DNA from 2 places in the Nocardioides sp. NPDC047086 genome. Region 1 is predicted to be linked to the other one. Evidence: riboswitches for the same ligand, from Rfam matches in the RefSeq annotation. Region 1 holds a riboswitch; the other holds the start of a gene.
What was found. A riboswitch is a leader RNA that binds a small molecule or an ion and turns the genes downstream of it on or off. The one in region 1 is predicted to bind cyclic di-AMP.
Positions count from the first base shown of each region.

Region 2: linked by a shared signal. The riboswitch ahead of ABZ796_RS19050 (C40 family peptidase) and the one ahead of ABZ796_RS14930 (NlpC/P60 family protein) in region 1 are both predicted to bind cyclic di-AMP.

Region 1 covers NZ_JBEYUV010000018.1:87,542-95,257, reverse strand. Annotated here, with positions in the region: gene ABZ796_RS14935 (hypothetical protein) at 1-1,064, opposite strand, end outside; gene ABZ796_RS14930 (NlpC/P60 family protein) at 1,103-2,086, opposite strand; cyclic di-AMP (ydaO/yuaA leader) riboswitch at 2,102-2,280, opposite strand; gene ABZ796_RS14925 (hypothetical protein) at 2,377-2,559, opposite strand; gene ABZ796_RS14920 (NYN domain-containing protein) at 2,683-3,948, shown strand; gene ABZ796_RS14915 (APC family permease) at 4,030-5,946, shown strand; gene ABZ796_RS14910 (hypothetical protein) at 5,927-7,716, opposite strand, start outside.
Region 2 covers NZ_JBEYUV010000027.1:47,515-55,230, forward strand. Annotated here, with positions in the region: gene ABZ796_RS19035 (DNA ligase) at 1-909, shown strand, start outside; gene ligD (non-homologous end-joining DNA ligase) at 909-1,826, shown strand; gene ABZ796_RS19045 (response regulator transcription factor) at 1,841-2,521, shown strand; cyclic di-AMP (ydaO/yuaA leader) riboswitch at 2,735-2,907, shown strand; gene ABZ796_RS19050 (C40 family peptidase) at 2,913-3,728, shown strand; gene prfB (peptide chain release factor 2) at 3,870-4,988, shown strand; gene ABZ796_RS19060 (alpha/beta hydrolase) at 4,993-5,835, shown strand; gene ABZ796_RS19065 (hypothetical protein) at 5,938-6,555, opposite strand; gene ftsE (cell division ATP-binding protein FtsE) at 6,631-7,320, shown strand; gene ftsX (permease-like cell division protein FtsX) at 7,391-7,716, shown strand, end outside.

The DNA.
Region 1 (7,716 bases):
GCGAGCACCTCGCAGGCGAGCCAGGCGGCTTCGTACTCGGCACCGAAGTGCTCCGAGCGGGTGTTGAACTCGGAGGTGCCCGGCAGGTGGTCGGGGGCGCCGTTCTCGCGGACCTGGGCGAGGATCTGGCCGGCTGTCTTGGACAGCGGCAGCTCGGTGTCGCGGAGCGCGACGTAGTCGGCGAAGCCCTCGACCAGCCACATCGGCCGATGGGTGTTGGTCGCGGCGTCGGTGGCCGCGTGGGTCGCTTCATGGGTGATGACGATCTGGGCGCCAGGGTCGTCGAGGTCACCGATGACGCTCTGGTTGACCCACACGTGCAGCGGCGTCCCCACCTTCGTGGACCCGTCGACGGTCGCGGTCACCGCGGCGACGGCGGCGTAGGTCCCCCGCTGCGCACCGAGCGCGGCGTCGAGGCCGGCCGCGGGCACCTCGAGAACCAGGAGCGGGTCCTTCCAGGGGATGACCTTGCGGACCCCGGCGACCGCGGTGGTGGCCAGCTCCGCGTAGCGATCGGCGACCTCGGCGGAGGCCTGGACGACCACGAGGGTCGAGCCGGTACGACGCACCTCGACCGGGCCACTGAGCCACAGCGGCAGCCGGGTGCCCTGGGCCGCCGAGAACCCGGTGATCGCGCCCTCGGCGTCGAAGCCGACCCTCAGCTCCTCGGTCAGCACCGGGTCGCCCGGAGTACGCCATGACATCTCGACGTCGGCCGTCCAAGCGCCGTCCGGCTCCACGTTGCCCGACTCCGCGACGTACCTCGCGGTGACGTCCTCGATGCCGATGGCGTGCGCGTTGCTCACCGCCACCGCGGCGGCGTCCTCACCGTCGGGCTCCGCCCCGTCACGTACGCCGTCGACCAGGTTCTCCAGCGAGGCCCGGGCGCCTTCGGTGTCGGCGCGAACAACCGGCGCGGTGGTCGGTGTCGGCGCGACGTACTCGCCACCGCCGGTCAGCCGCCAGCCGACGAAGCCGGCGAGCAGCATCACCAGCACCAGCCCGGCCCCGATGATGGCGGGGTGAGCCCGGATGCGGGAAAGAAGAGAGCCGACCGTTCGCACCTGCGAACGATCGGCCTCTTCGGGGTGCTGGGTCAAGCTCACCCCGGGCGGACGGCGCCCGTGTAGGGCATCTCGTCCATCGGGGAGACCTTCACACCGGTGCTCGGGTTGGACGCGTGCACGATCATGCCGTTGCCGATGTAGATGCCGACGTGGCTGATCGGGCTGTAGTAGAAGACCAGGTCACCGGGGGCGAGCTGGTCGCGCGAGACCTGGGGTCCGCTGCTGTACTGCGCCGAGGAGGAGTGCGGGAGCCCGACACCGGCCTGGCCCCAGGCGCCCATGGTGAGGCCCGAGCAGTCCCACGACTCGGTGCCGGTGGCGCCGTAGACGTAGGAATCGCCGACCTGGGCGAGGGCATAGTCGACGGCCACCTTCGCGCGACCCGAGGGCGGCGGCAGGTTGGAGGGGATGCTGGTGTCGGTGGACTGGAACTCCTCCAGCTCATCGGCCTCCAGCTCGTCGAGCTCGGCCTGGGCCGCCTCGTACTTCTTGTCGATCTCGCTCTTCTTCTGCTGCATGGTCGTCTTGACCTTGGCCATCTGGGACTTGGCGTCCTCGGTGGCCTCGCGGCGCACCTGGAGGGCCTCGGCCTCGGTGTTGTACCGAGCCAGCAGGTCGGCCTGGAGCGCGTTGTAGGACGAGACGGTGGAGAGACCGGCGAGGAACTCCTGCGGGTCCTCGGAGGTGATCACCTGGCCGACGGCAGAGACGTCGGAACCCTCGAACTGCCGCAGCACGGAGTCGCGGAGCTCGGCGCGGATCTTGTCCAGCTCCTTGCTCTGACGCTTCTCATCGGCGCTGAGGTCCTCGAGCTGGTCCTTGAGGTCCTGCAGCCGCAGCTTGGCGTTGCTGTAGTCCTCGTTGGCAGCCTCGGCCTGGGTGTAGAGCTTGTCGACCTTCTTGCGAACGTCGTCGATGTCAGGGTCTGCCTGGGCGGGCATCGCGGGGATGATCCCGGCGACGCCGATGGCTGCGATGCCGGCTGCTCCGGCAATGAGTCGCTTCCGGTCGCGTGTCACGAGCGGACGGTCTCCTTGTGTAGTCGCTGACGCCTACCGGGTGAGCTGACGGGTTCAGGCACGACCTGCCTTACCACCGCTCCTCGATCTGGTCTCCCAGATCGCTCTTGCGGCGGATACACCCCAGATGATCGGTGTGGTTCCCCGGCTCCTGGCCCGCCCCGAAGCGGGCCTGGACTAAGCGCGACACTCGCGTGGGCCGGTTGACCCACTCCCACGAGCGCCAAGTTCCTGCGCACACTAGCCGACGGCATCCCCCACCTGCCAACCACCCACGCCCAAAAGTTCGGCTACATCCCCTCCACCATGCGCAGCGGCGGGACCAGGCCACCTTCGGCCAGCACGTCGAGCGCCCGGCGCTCGTCGTCCTCGATGGTCAGCTCCGGGGGCGGCCCCAGAAGCACGGTGACCACGCAGTCGTGGCACGCCAGTCCCCGCACGAGGCAGGTGTCACAGTCGATTCTCGTCGTCATGTGAGCGACGGTCTCACCGAGCACCGACATTTTTGCTTTCGTCCGGTTGCGTCCGGCGTGTCACCACCATCGCAGCACGGTATTCGAGGCGGCGATCGCGGACCGGGTCCCTACACTTGGCACATGGAGGTCTTCGCGTACGCGACGCTCCCCGACACGGTCCGGGGGCGCATCGTCGCGCTCACGGCCGGGGTGCTTCCCGACGTGGTGCGCCTGCCGCCCGCGCTCAAGCGGATCGCCGACTTCGCGCCCGCCCGGCGGGCCAAGGCCGGCGGCGCGATGATCGCCTCGGTACTCGAGAGCGACGAGGAGGTCCGGGAGAAGGTCGGGAGCCAGCTGCGCCCGGCGTACGTCGCCGAGGGCTCCCCCGACGACGTGGTCCTTCCCGAGGACCCGGCCGAGGCGGCCGCGGTCGTCTGGCTCGTCCGCCCCGACGCCTGGGAGGTCTCGCTCAAGGAGGCCCTCGACCGGCTGGAGGCCGCCGCGGTGCCGGCGGTCGACGCCGAGGTGGCCCGCCTGCGGGGCAAGCTCACCGCGGCCGAGGACGAGATCCGTGAGGTGCGGGCCGACCGCAAGGCCCGTCTCGACGAGCTCAAGGCCGACAACACCGTCCTGCGACGCAAGCTCGGCGAGGCCCGGGCCGCCGCGCGCGAGGTCGGCACGGGGCTGGACGAAGCCCTGACCGAGACCCGCGCTGCGCTCGCCCGCGCCGAGGACGAGCTGGCCGCACGTGACCGCCAGCTGCGCCAGCTCCGCAGCCAGATCGACAAGCTCGAGCGCGAGGCCGCCGCTGAGCGGCGTACCTCCAAGACCGACCGTGAGGACGCCTCGTTGCGCGCCCGGTTCCTTCTCGACACGCTGCTCGACGCGGCCGGGGGCCTGCGTCGCGAGCTGGCGCTGCCGCCGGTCACCGGCACCCCCGGCGAGCGGGTGGAGGCCGAGCTGGCCTCCGCGGACGCCGCCGCCGGTGCCGGGGTGACCAGCAGCGCCCACCTCGAGCAGTTCCTGGCCATGCCGCGGGTCCGGCTGATCATCGACGGCTACAACGTCTCCAAGGCGCTGTGGCCCGACTCGGCGCTCGATGCCCAGCGGCTGCGGCTGCTGCGGGCGATCGCCCCGATCGCCGCCCGCACCGGCGCCGAGACGACCGTCGTCTTCGACGCCCACTCCGCATCCGTACGTCCCACCGCCGTGCCTCCTCGCGGCGTCAAGGTCCTCTTCTCCCCCGAGGGCGTCATCGCCGACGACGTCATCCGCGACCTGGTCGACGCCGAGCCGGCCGGCCGCGTCATCCTCGTCGCCACCGACGACGCCGAGGTAGTCAAGGACGTACGCCGCGCCGGCGCCCGCACCGTCCCACTCTCCTCGCTCTCGCCCCTGCTCGGCTGATCCAGCCGGCTTCCTGCGCCGCACCGGCCCGATTCGATAGGTTCTCTCGACGTCGAATCATCGGGAGTGGGAGACCAGCGCGTGCGGCACACCCTCAGCGCAATCGCCAGGATGATCCTGTGCGCCGCGGGATTCGTGATGTCCATCTACGGCAGCGTCCAGCTCAACGCGCTCAAGTCGCCGGGAATTCGCGAGCTGATGCACGAGCCGAGCTTCTGGATCGCCGCTGTCGGGGGCATGATGACCGCGATCGCGTTCGAGGCGATGCGACGGGCGCAGGTTCCCGCCGCTCCCGCGCCGCAGGGCACCGAGCCCCTCACGCCGGTCACACCGGTCACGCCGGTCACGCCCGACGAGCCGGTGCAGCACGAGCGGGACGAGCGACCCGCCGAGCAGACCGACAAGCTGAGCCTCGTCGAGGTCATCGGTCTCGCCGCGGGCGGCGTCATCGGGTCCGGCTGGCTCCTGGCCGTACCCGGCCTCCACGAGAGCCTGGGCGAGGCCGCGCTGCTCGGCTGGGCCGCCGGCGGCGTACTCATGCTCACCATCGCGGTCGTGATGGTCGAGTTCGGGCTCATCTCCCAGCGCACCGGCGGGCTGCTGTTCCACCCGCACGACGCCTTCGGGCCGCTGGTGGTGATCATCCTCGCGGCCTCCCTGTGGATCTCCTACGCCATCAACCCGGCCGCCCAGGCGGCAGCCGCGGTCAACGGACTGGCGGAGGTCGTCCCCGTCCTGGCCGGCGAGGGCGGGCTCACCCGGATCGGCTCCGCGATCGCGGTCGCGGTGACCGCCGCGATCATCGCCTTCGTGCTGCTGCCCCGACGGCTCGTGCTGCGTACCAACGCCGCCCTGACACTGCTCAAGATCGCCATCCCGGTGATCTTCGTGGTGTGCCTGGCGCTCGCCGTCCCCGCGCCGCTCAGCGGCTCAGGACCGGCCGCCGGACCCACCTCGACCGGCGTGCTGAGCGCGCTGATCACCAGCGGCGTGATCTACGCCTACATCGGCTTCCAGGCGCCCCTGGACGTCACCGGCGAGGTCCGTGGCGGCCGTCGCGAGGTGGCCAGGCGCGTGCGCTGGGCGGTCTACGGCACGGTCGTCGGCTCATTCCTGCTCTACTCCGCCCTCCAGTTGGTCTATGCCGAGCACATGGCCGCCTCCGGGGCCGAGCACGGCACCTCGTACGCACGCCTGACCGACGCGGCCACGCTGGCCGGGGCGCAGCTGGACTGGCTGGTCGTGCTGGTCCGCCTCGCCGCGATCCTCGCGCCGATCGGGTCGGGCATCGTGTTCACCTACGCCCTCAGCCGCGAGGTCTACGCGCTCAGCGCGGAGAGGTACGTCCCCAGCGGCCTGCACGAGCCTCGGGCCTCCCGGCTCCCCGGCCGCACCGGCGACTCCTTCTGGCTGATCCTGCTCGTGAACCTGGTGTTGGCTCTGGTCGTCCTGGTGGCCGTGGGCGGCGACTGGCAGACCCTGGCGGTGCTCAACACGATCCCGATCCTGATCCTGTACGCCGTCACCTGCGTCGTACTGGCCGTCCGCTCCGACCTGCTCGGGACGGGTGCCCAGCGGTTCCTCCCGTTCGCGGCGTACGCAGCCTTCGTGGTCATCGCGCTGGTCGTCAACGAGTCCGCGTGGGACCGGGTGTGGAAGGGCGTGGCGGTCATCGGCTGGGGCTCGCTCGTCCTCCTCGTGCTCCCCTGGCTCCACCACCTCCGCGTCCCCGGCCTGGGCTGGTACGACGCGAAGAACCATGGCGCGAGACTGTTCTCCCGCGACCCGGCGAACCGCCCGTTCGTCGTGCTCGCGCTCTATCTGGTCGCGCTGACGCTGCTGAGCGCGGTGCGCCACCGGATCGACGACGACTCCGTCTGGAGCGTGTGGAGCCTGCGTGCCCTGGTGATGATCGTCGCCTCGGGCGCCTTCATGCTTCTCGTCGGAGCCGGGCGCCGCTACCTCAGGCAGACCCGGCTCACGTCGACCCGGCCCTGACCCACTCGGCCTCCTCCTCCTGGCCGGCGGCCATCAGGGCGTCCACGACGGCATCGACGCGGGCCCGGTCCTGCCATCGCCCCACCGAGCGGCGCAGGACGCCGGCGCGACTCGCCTCCGGGTAACGGTGCAGGCGCAGCCGGGTGGTGATGCCGACGATGTCGGTGGGCGTGACGCTCTGCGCCTGGTCGAGGTAGCGGATCAGCAGCCGTTCTGCCGTGCCGGCGAGCTCCTTGCGCAGCAACTGGTGGGCGGTCTCGGCGATCGTCGGCCCGGTGCCACGGCGGTTGATCGCCTCGTCGGCGAGGTGATGCCAGGAGCTGCGCACCGCGTCGGCGAAGCCGGCCGCCTCGAGGGCGGCGAGGCACTCGGCGTACCAGGCGACGTACGTCTCCTCGGTCGGCGCCGGGTAGACGAGCAGATCCTCGGCGAGCCGCCAGCCGACGTCGGCGGCGACGGCCGACCGGCCTCGCCTCCCCACCCGGGAGGGTACGTGCCCGAGCAGACCCACGATCTCCTCGGCGGGGCGGAGCCTGACCAGGGTCGCGGCCTGTCGCCGAAGGTCCTCGCCCAGCGTCCTGCCGTGGCCGTCGGCGAGGTAGCCGGCGATGCCCTCCACGACGGCGGAGCCCATCGGCTCGCGGTCGGCGCCCTCCGGGGTGAGCATCCAACCGAGCAGCTTCCGCGTGGTCTCGGCGGACGGCTGTGCCCACGACCACCGGTCGAGGAAGTCGCCGAGCCGTTCGATGTGGCCGCTGTGTGCGAGCGCGCGGACGAGCATCGCCGCCTGGGCCTCGTCGCCCTCCTCCATGAGGGTCTCGCAGATGCGTTTGAGGTTCATCGGCGTCGCGTCGCCGGCCATCGCCGCCAGGAGGCTGTCCCGGCCGGGTCCCCGGCTGCCCCGCAGCAGCAGCACCACGTGCTCGCGCGCCTCCTCGGCGTTCTCGGTGCCGTCGAGGCGCACCTTGAACCAGTCCTCGAGCACGCGGCCGCCCGGGCACAGCTCCCAGAACGCCGCGACGAGATCCTGCTGCTGAGCCGGACCCGGCGCCCGGCCGAGGTCGCCGATCGCGCCGAGGGTGCGCCAGAGCAGGTCCAGCGCGATCTCCCGCAGCCTCGGACTGGCGGCCAGCGCGACGTAGAGCAGGGCCTTGTCGAGGTTCGAGCGACCGCTGGAGGGGGCCGCGAACTGCTTCACCGTGTCGTTGACCAGGTCCCGCGCGCCGAGCAGCTGCAGCGCACGCAGGAACCGGGCGATGTCGGGGACGGTCCGCTGCCGGAGCACGTCGTGGATGACGGCGTAGGCGATCGAGGCGTCGTGCTCGGTCTCGATCGCGAGCCTGGCCGCGTCCTCGGGCGGGCGGTGCAGCGCGGCGGCCGCGATCAGGATCACCCGGTCTGCGGCGGACTCCAGCGAGGTGGCCACGGCAGCCAGGTCGCCGTCGGCGAGCCTGCCGTAGGCGTGCAGCGCCTGGACCGCGATCGCCGGATGGCCCTGCGTACGCAGCTCCGCGAGCCAGGCGACGAACCGGTCGACACCTTGGCCGGAGACCCGGGCGAAGGCGTTGTCGATCAGCTTCTGGGTGTTGAGGACCTCCTCGGCCTTGGCGCCGTCGAGCACGGTGACGTACTCGACCAGACCGGCCAGATCGCCGGTCAGCGTGTCGAGCACGCGCTCGTTGAACCGCAGCGCCGCGGTCTGTCCGTCCTCGCTCAGCAGCGTCCTGGCCTGCTCACCCGCCTCCGCCGGCTCGACCTGCAACGAGCCCG
Region 2 (7,716 bases), on a different contig from region 1:
GAGGTCAAGTGGGACGGCATCCGGCTCGTCGGCGAGTCCGAGCCAGGACGTACGCAGACCCGGCTTGCCACGCGTAACGGCAACGACGCCACCCCCGCCTGGCCCGAGATCGCGACGGGGCCGGAACGCGACATCGTCGTCGACGGCGAGGTGATCGCCCTCAACGACGCCGGGCTGCCCGACTTCCGGGTGCTCATGGACCGGATGCACAACCGCGACGCGCGCCGGGCGGCGCGGTTCGCAGAGCGGATCCCGGCGACGTACATGGTCTTCGATCTTCTCCGTCTCGACGGCCGGCTGCTCATCGAGGAGCCGTGGACCGCACGCCGCCGGGTCCTCCAGGATCTCTTCGAGAGCGGTGACCTGTCGAGCTGGCAGGTGCCCCCGACGTACGACGACGGCCGGATGCTCCACGAGGTGACGCGGGCGCAGGGGCTGGAGGGGATCGTGTCCAAGCGGCGCGGCAGCCGCTACCGTCCCGGCGAGCGGAGCAAGGACTGGATCAAGCTGGCCCACCGCTACCGGGCCTCGCTGGTGGTCGGCGGCTGGCGGCCCGAGGTGGGCACCGAAGGCGGCACCGAACGTCTCGGCGCCCTGCTCGTCGGGCAGCCGACCCCCGACGGGCTGGTCTACCGCGGGCGGGTCGGCAGCGGCATCACCGGCAAGCGGGCCCAGCGGCTCGGGGAACTGCTCCGAGAGACTGCCCGGAGTCCCTTCGCCGGCCCCGACGTCGACCCCGACGGGGGAGTGCCGCCGGTGGACGCCCGGGGCACCCACTGGGTCGAGCCGCGCCTCGTCGTCGAGGTGGAGACCCACGGCAGTGCCGTCGCGGCGTCGAGCTACAAGGGCCGGCTGCGGCAGCCGAGCTTCATCGGGATCAGGGACGACGTCTCACCGGAGGATCTGTGATGGTCGAACGAGAAGAGGTACGCGTCGAGGTCGACGGCAGGGTCCTGACCCTGACCAGCCTCAGCAAGGTGCTCTATCCGCGTACGGGGATGACGAAGGGCGAGGTCCTCAACTACTACGCCCAGGTCGCGCCGGCGCTCCTGCCACAGCTCCAGGACCGTGCCGTGACCAGGATCCGCTGGCCGCACGGCATCGGGGACATGTCGTTCTTCGAGAAGAACGCCCCGGCCGGCACCCCCAGCTGGGTACGCACCGTCACCGTCCCGACAACGGGATCGCGAACCGCCGACCACAAAGAGGGAACACTCACCTTTCCGATCCTCGACAGCCTCGCCGCGCTCACCTGGGCCGCGAATCTCTCCGCCCTGGAGCTGCACGTCCACCAGTGGACGGTGGGCGCCGACGGCTCCCCGGCAGGGGCGAACCGGATCGTGATCGACCTCGACCCGGGCGAGCCGGCCGGTCTGCAGGAGTGCTGCGAGGTGGCGCTGCTGGTGCGCGAGGCGCTGGGGGCCCGAGATCTCTCCGCGACCCCGGTGCTGAGCGGGAGCAAGGGCCTGCACCTGTACGCCGCCCTGCCGGAGCCCGTCGAGCCGGACGTCGCCACGGCGCTGGCCAAGGAGGTCGCCGAGGAGCTCCAGAAGGCCCACCCACGCCAGGTCACCGCGACGATGACGAAAAGTCGCAGGTCAGGCAAGGTCTTCCTGGACTGGTCGCAGAACTCGGGGTCGAAGACGACGATCTGCCCTTACTCGCTGCGGGGCAAGGAGATCCCGACGGTCGCGGCCCCGGTCACGTGGGAGGAGGTCACCGAAGGGGCCGAGGATCCGCTCGGTATCGATCAGCTCGGACCTAACAATGTGATCACGCGCTTATCTGAAAGGGGGGATCTCTTCACAAGCCCTACGGGGCTGTAACTATTGTTCTCTTCATGTCGAACTCCGTGCTTGTCGTAGAAGACCAAGAGGACATCGCTGCTCCCCTGGTGCGCACGCTCCAGCGTGAGGGCTATGACGTCACCTGGGTCGACTCCGGCAAGAAGGCGCTGGAGCTGCTGGCCCCTCCGTACGACGCCGAGCTGGTGCTGCTCGACCTCGGCCTTCCGGACATGGACGGGCTCGAGGTCTGCAAGGCCGCCCGCGACAACGGCTACGAGGGCGGGATCATGATCCTCACCGCCCGTGACGCCGAGATCGACCTGGTCGTCGGTCTCGACGCCGGCGCCGACGACTACCTGGCCAAGCCGTTCGCGCTGGCCGTCCTCCAGGCGCGGGTCCGTGCCCTCCTGCGCCGCTCGGGTCCGGTCGAGCCCGGCGCCGATGACGATGCCCTGCGCATCGACGTGGCTGCCCACCGGGTCTACGCCGGCGAGCGCGAGGTGACCCTGACCGGCAAGGAGTTCGCGCTCCTGGCTGTTCTGGCCGCCTCCCGCGACAAGGTCGTCTCCCGTGACCGGCTGATGGCCGAGGTCTGGGACGAGAACTGGTACGGCTCGACCAAGACGCTCGACGTCACCGTCGGACGCCTGCGCCAGAAGCTCGAGGCGGCCGGTGTCCAGGAGAAGGTCGTCGCGGTCCGCGGCGTCGGGTTCCGGCTCGAAGCAGCGGAGTAAACGCAAGTCCGACACGGGGTCATATGCGCGTTCAACGCGTGAGATGACTCACAAACGACGGCAAAAACAAGCGTAACCACGCGGAATGTGCTCGAGAAGCGGGCATTCGGGATTGGATCCGTTCCAGATCGCATGTCACCTTGGATGAGCCGTGCAGAACGCACGACCGGCCCCGGTACACGCCGAATCCTGTCCCTCCGGAAGCCGGCCCCTACTACTGAACCCCCTAACCCTCACACTCAGCAGTACGTATGGGACAGGAGCGGGGGACCCAAGTTCCACGCGACTAACTCGGACGGTCGCTTTGGGGTGAAGCCATCGCACGATGGCCGGGCAACCTTCTAGCCCGAACCCGACAGCTCACCTCGCAGGCGTGGGAAGGAACTCACGCATGTCCAAGTCCGTATCTCCTCCTGCCCATCGAGGCACGGCGCGCCCGTTCCGGGTGCCGAACGTCTCGATCGCCCGGACGATCGCAGGATCCATCAGCGGCCACAGCAAGCTCATCGGCCGCATCACCCTTGCCAGCGGCATCGCCGCCGGCGCCCTGGTGGCGGTGCCCGCCGCCAACGCAGCTCCGGTCTCCCAGGACACGACCACCCTCGAGTCCACCGTCGAGCCGGCCAAGGTGGTGGAGGCTCCGACCCTGGAGGCCTCGGCCACCCCCGCGGCGATGCTCACCGACATCAAGCAGCTCGAACGGGCTGTCGAGGTCCAGGAGCGCAAGGCCGAGGCAGCCCGCAAGGCGGCCGAGGCGAAGCGCAAGGCAGCGATCGCCGCCAAGAAGGCCGCGGAGGCGAAGAAGAAGGCCGAGGCGGAGGCGAAGGCCTTCGCCGCGAGCCGGGAAGGCAAGATCGAGCGCGCGATCAGCGTCGCCTCGGAGCAGATCGGCGACCCGTACGTCTGGGGTGCCACCGGCCCCAGCTCGTTCGACTGCTCCGGCCTGACGCAGTACGCCTTCAGCGCCGCCGGCATCGAGCTTCCCCGGGTCTCGCGGGACCAGGCCGCTGCCCTGCCGACGGTCCCGAACGACCAGATCCAGCGCGGCGACCTGATGTTCTGGGGTAGCCCCGTCTACCACGTCGGCATCTTCCTGCGGTGGGAGAATGGCCAGGCGATCATGCTGCACGCCCCCAAGCCGGGCGCGTCGGTTCGCGAAGAGGCTGCCTGGGACGGCTGGTTCGCTGGCTCGACCCACCAGGCCTGAGGTTTCTCGGGGCCCCACCCCACATATCCCCCTGGCGCTCGCCCTCCGGTTCCCCGTACCGGAGGGCGAGCGCATATTTCGGGGAGGACCAGTGGGCCGGCGAATCGGGTGCGGCACCACGCGTCAAGTAACCTGTAGGACGTGGCAGGCCCCGAATTCGACACCGAGATCAAGCAGCTCCAGGCAACGATGCAGACCATCGGTCAGGTGCTGGACCTGGACGCGATGCGCAAGGAGATCGCCGACCTCGGCGAGCAGGTCGCCGCGCCCGACCTCTGGGACGATCAGGACAACGCCACCCGCGTCACCGGCCGTCTGTCCCTGCTGCAGGGTGAGCTCAACAAGTTCACCGAGCTCAACACCCGCATCGAGGACCTCGGCCTGATGGTCGAGATGGCTCAGGAGGAGGGCGACGCCGACACGCTCGCCGAGTCCGAGGCCGAGCTCGGCCGCGTCAAGAAGGCCGTCGAGAGCCTGGAGATCCGCACCCTGCTCTCGGGGGAGTACGACTCCCGCGAGGCCCTGGTCACGATCCGCTCCGGCGCCGGTGGCGTCGACGCCGCCGACTTCGCCGAGATGCTGATGCGGATGTACGTCCGCTGGGCCGAGCGCAACAAGTACCCGGTCGAGGTCTTCGACACCTCCTACGCCGAGGAGGCCGGGATCAAGTCCGCCACCTTCGCGATCCACGCTCCCTACGCCTACGGCACGCTCTCCGTCGAGGCCGGCACCCACCGCCTGGTGCGGATCAGCCCGTTCGACAACCAGGGGCGTCGCCAGACGTCCTTCGCCGCGGTCGAGGTCGTGCCCGTGCTGGAGCAGACCGACGAGATCGAGCTCGACGAGAACGACATCAAGGTCGACGTCTACCGCTCCTCGGGCCCCGGTGGCCAGTCGGTCAACACCACCGACTCGGCGGTCCGGCTGACCCACATCCCCACTGGCACCGTGGTCTCCTGCCAGAACGAGAAGTCGCAGCTGCAGAACAAGGCCGCCGCGATGATCGTCCTCAAGGCCAAGCTGCTCGCGCTGAAGAAGGCTGAGGAGGAGGCGCACCTCAAGGAGCTCAAGGGCGACGTCGCCGCATCCTGGGGCGACCAGATGCGCAACTACGTCCTCAACCCCTACCAGATCGTCAAGGACCTGCGTACGACCTACGAGGTCGGCAACCCGCAGGCGGTCTTCGACGGCGACATCGACGGGTTCCTCGAGGCCGGCATCCGGTGGCGCCGCGGCGCTGAGAAGGCCGAACAGAACTGACTCGATGGTTGCGCTGACGCGCACCAGGCTTCCACTCCCGGGCCGCGGGGCGGCGTACGTCTATGACGCGTACGGCCCCGAGGACGGGGTGCCGATGGTGCTGTTGCACGAGCTCGGGGGCAGTGCGAAGAGGTGGCAGGGGGTGGTGCCGCCGTTCGCGGTCGGCCACCGGGTCCACGCCTTCGACCTGCGTGGTCACGGGGACTCGGACTGGGCCTCGGAGTACTCCCACCGGCTCATCGCCGATGACGTCATCGCGGCGATGGACGCGCTCGGGATCTCGGGTGCCGTGGTCGTCGGCCACTCGACCGGCGGCAACGTCGCCCTCCTGGTCGCGATGCACCGACCCGACCTGGTCTCCCGGCTCGTCATCGAGGACGTGGTGCCGCCCGCGCCGCGCGAGCGCAGGTCGCCCGGGCGCGCGATCAGGCCGATGCCCCACGACTGGGAGTGCATCGCGTCCCTGCTGGTCGAGGCGACCAGGTACGACGCGTGGATGTGGGAGCAGCTCGAGCTGCTGCCCATGCCGACCCTGATCGTGGCCGGTGGTGGCAACAGTCACATCCCGCCCGCGGACCTCGAGAAGGTCGCCCGGCGGATCCCGAAGGCCGATCTCGTCCACTTCGACGTGGGTCACTTCGTGCATCGCAACCAGCCCGCCGAGTTCGCCGACACCGTCCTGGCCTGGCTCGCGTCGCGGTGCGGATGCGACGCCTCCCGCGTCGCCGCGCTGGATGCGATGCGTCCCGCGTCGCGGGTGGGGTCCCCATCCCTAAGGACCCCACCCGCTCTCGCCAGCCGGCTCTGCTCTGACTCAGTGCCCGCGGCGGCGCACGCCGCCCGGTGAGGTGCCTACCCGGCCCGAGCGACTAAGTCGATTAAAGCACTCGACTTTGGGCCGATGCAAACGACGCGCCGGGATCGGGGCTCCGATCGGAGGCTGCAGGAGTCAGGCGGCGGCCGCGTTGGCCGTCACCAGGCACCAACGGGAGGCGCGCTTCTGCAGCGTCGCGGTCGACTCGCCGGCCTTGCCGGTGAGCTCGCAGGAGAGCCAGGCGTCACCGAAGAGGCCGCGGTAGACGACCTTCGGCTGCTTCTTCGCGTCGGTGCAGGTCAGGGCGACCGACGGCTTCCCGTACGCCGGTGTCGAGGCGGCCTTGCAGCCCTTGGGCACGCTCTTGGTCATCTGCGTTGCCCAGTCCAGGGTCACCGGCGGGGCGAAGACCCAGGCTCGGGCCGAGGTCGCCGAGCCCTCCGGGCCGGTCCAGATGCAGCCGTACTCCTGGGCGACGTCGTCGACCTCGCCCGAGATGGTGGTCTGGTCGCCGTCGCCGTAGGCCTTCTTCTCGCTCGCCGCGCCGCCGAGGGCCTCGGTCGCGTCCTCGGCCGGGACGCGGTCGCAGAACGCGCCGCGGCGTACGTGCATCGTGGTGGTGTCTGCGGTGCTGAGGTCGCCCTTCACCTCGGGGGCCTCGGGCTCGTCGTCTTTCAGGGTGAGCACGCCGACCCCGACCGCGATCGCGGTGAGGACTACGGCACCGATGAGAATCCGGACTGCAGAGCGCACGCCGTCAGAGTACAGGGGCAGGTATCTCAGAGCCGAAGTGTTGAGCCCACCCACCGTTGCACTACCCTCGGTGCGGTGATCCGCTTCGAGAAGGTCAGCAAGGCCTACCCAGGGCAGGCGCGCCCCGCCCTCAACAGCCTTTCGATCGACATCCAGAAGGGGGAGTTCGTCTTCCTCGTGGGCCAATCGGGCTCGGGGAAGTCGACGGCGCTCAAGCTGATGCTGCGCGAGCAGCGCCCGACCACCGGTCGGGTCTATGTCGCCGGCAAGGAGATCAACCGGCTCGCCGGCTGGAAGGTGCCGCGGCTGCGCCGCCAGGTCGGCACGATCTTCCAGGACTTCCGCCTGCTGGCCAACAAGAACGTCGCCGAGAACGTCGCCTTCGCGATGCAGGTGACCGGTCACTCCAACCGCGAGATCCAGCAGCGTGTCCCGGAGACGCTCGAGCTGGTCGGTCTCGACGGCAAGGGCGACCGGATGCCCGACGAGCTCTCCGGTGGTGAGCAGCAGCGGGTGGCCGTCGCCCGCGCGTTCATCAACCGGCCGATGATCCTGATCGCCGACGAGCCCACCGGAAACCTCGACCCCGGCAACACCGTCGGCATCATGCGCCTGCTCGACCGGATCAACCGGTCCGGCACCACCATCGTGATGGCGACCCACGACGTCCAGATGGTCGACCAGATGCGCAAGCGCGTCATCGAGCTCGAGCACGGCCACCTCGTACGCGACCAGGTCCAGGGCGGCTACGGGGCCCAGTTCTAGGCTTCGGCTCCGAGCCGGACCCCCTCGCCTCCGCCCAGGTTCACGACCAGAAAAGGTTTCTCGACCCGCCATGCAGCTGCGCTATGTATTCACCGAGCTCCGCCAGGGGCTACGCCGCAACCTGTCGATGCACGTCGCGGTGGCCCTGACGCTGCTCGTCTCGCTCACCCTCGCCGGCGTCGGCCTGCTGCTTCGTGAGCAGGCCCAGCTGACCGAGGAGGTCTGGGGCGACGAGCTGCAGATCACCTTCTACATGTGCAACGGCGCCAACGACCGCAACCCGCAGTGCGCCGGCGCCGTCGACGACAGCCAGAAGAAGGTCATCACCGCCGCCCTCGACGACAACCGGTACGTCGACAAGATCGAGGAGGAGAGCCAGGAGCAGGCCTACAAGCG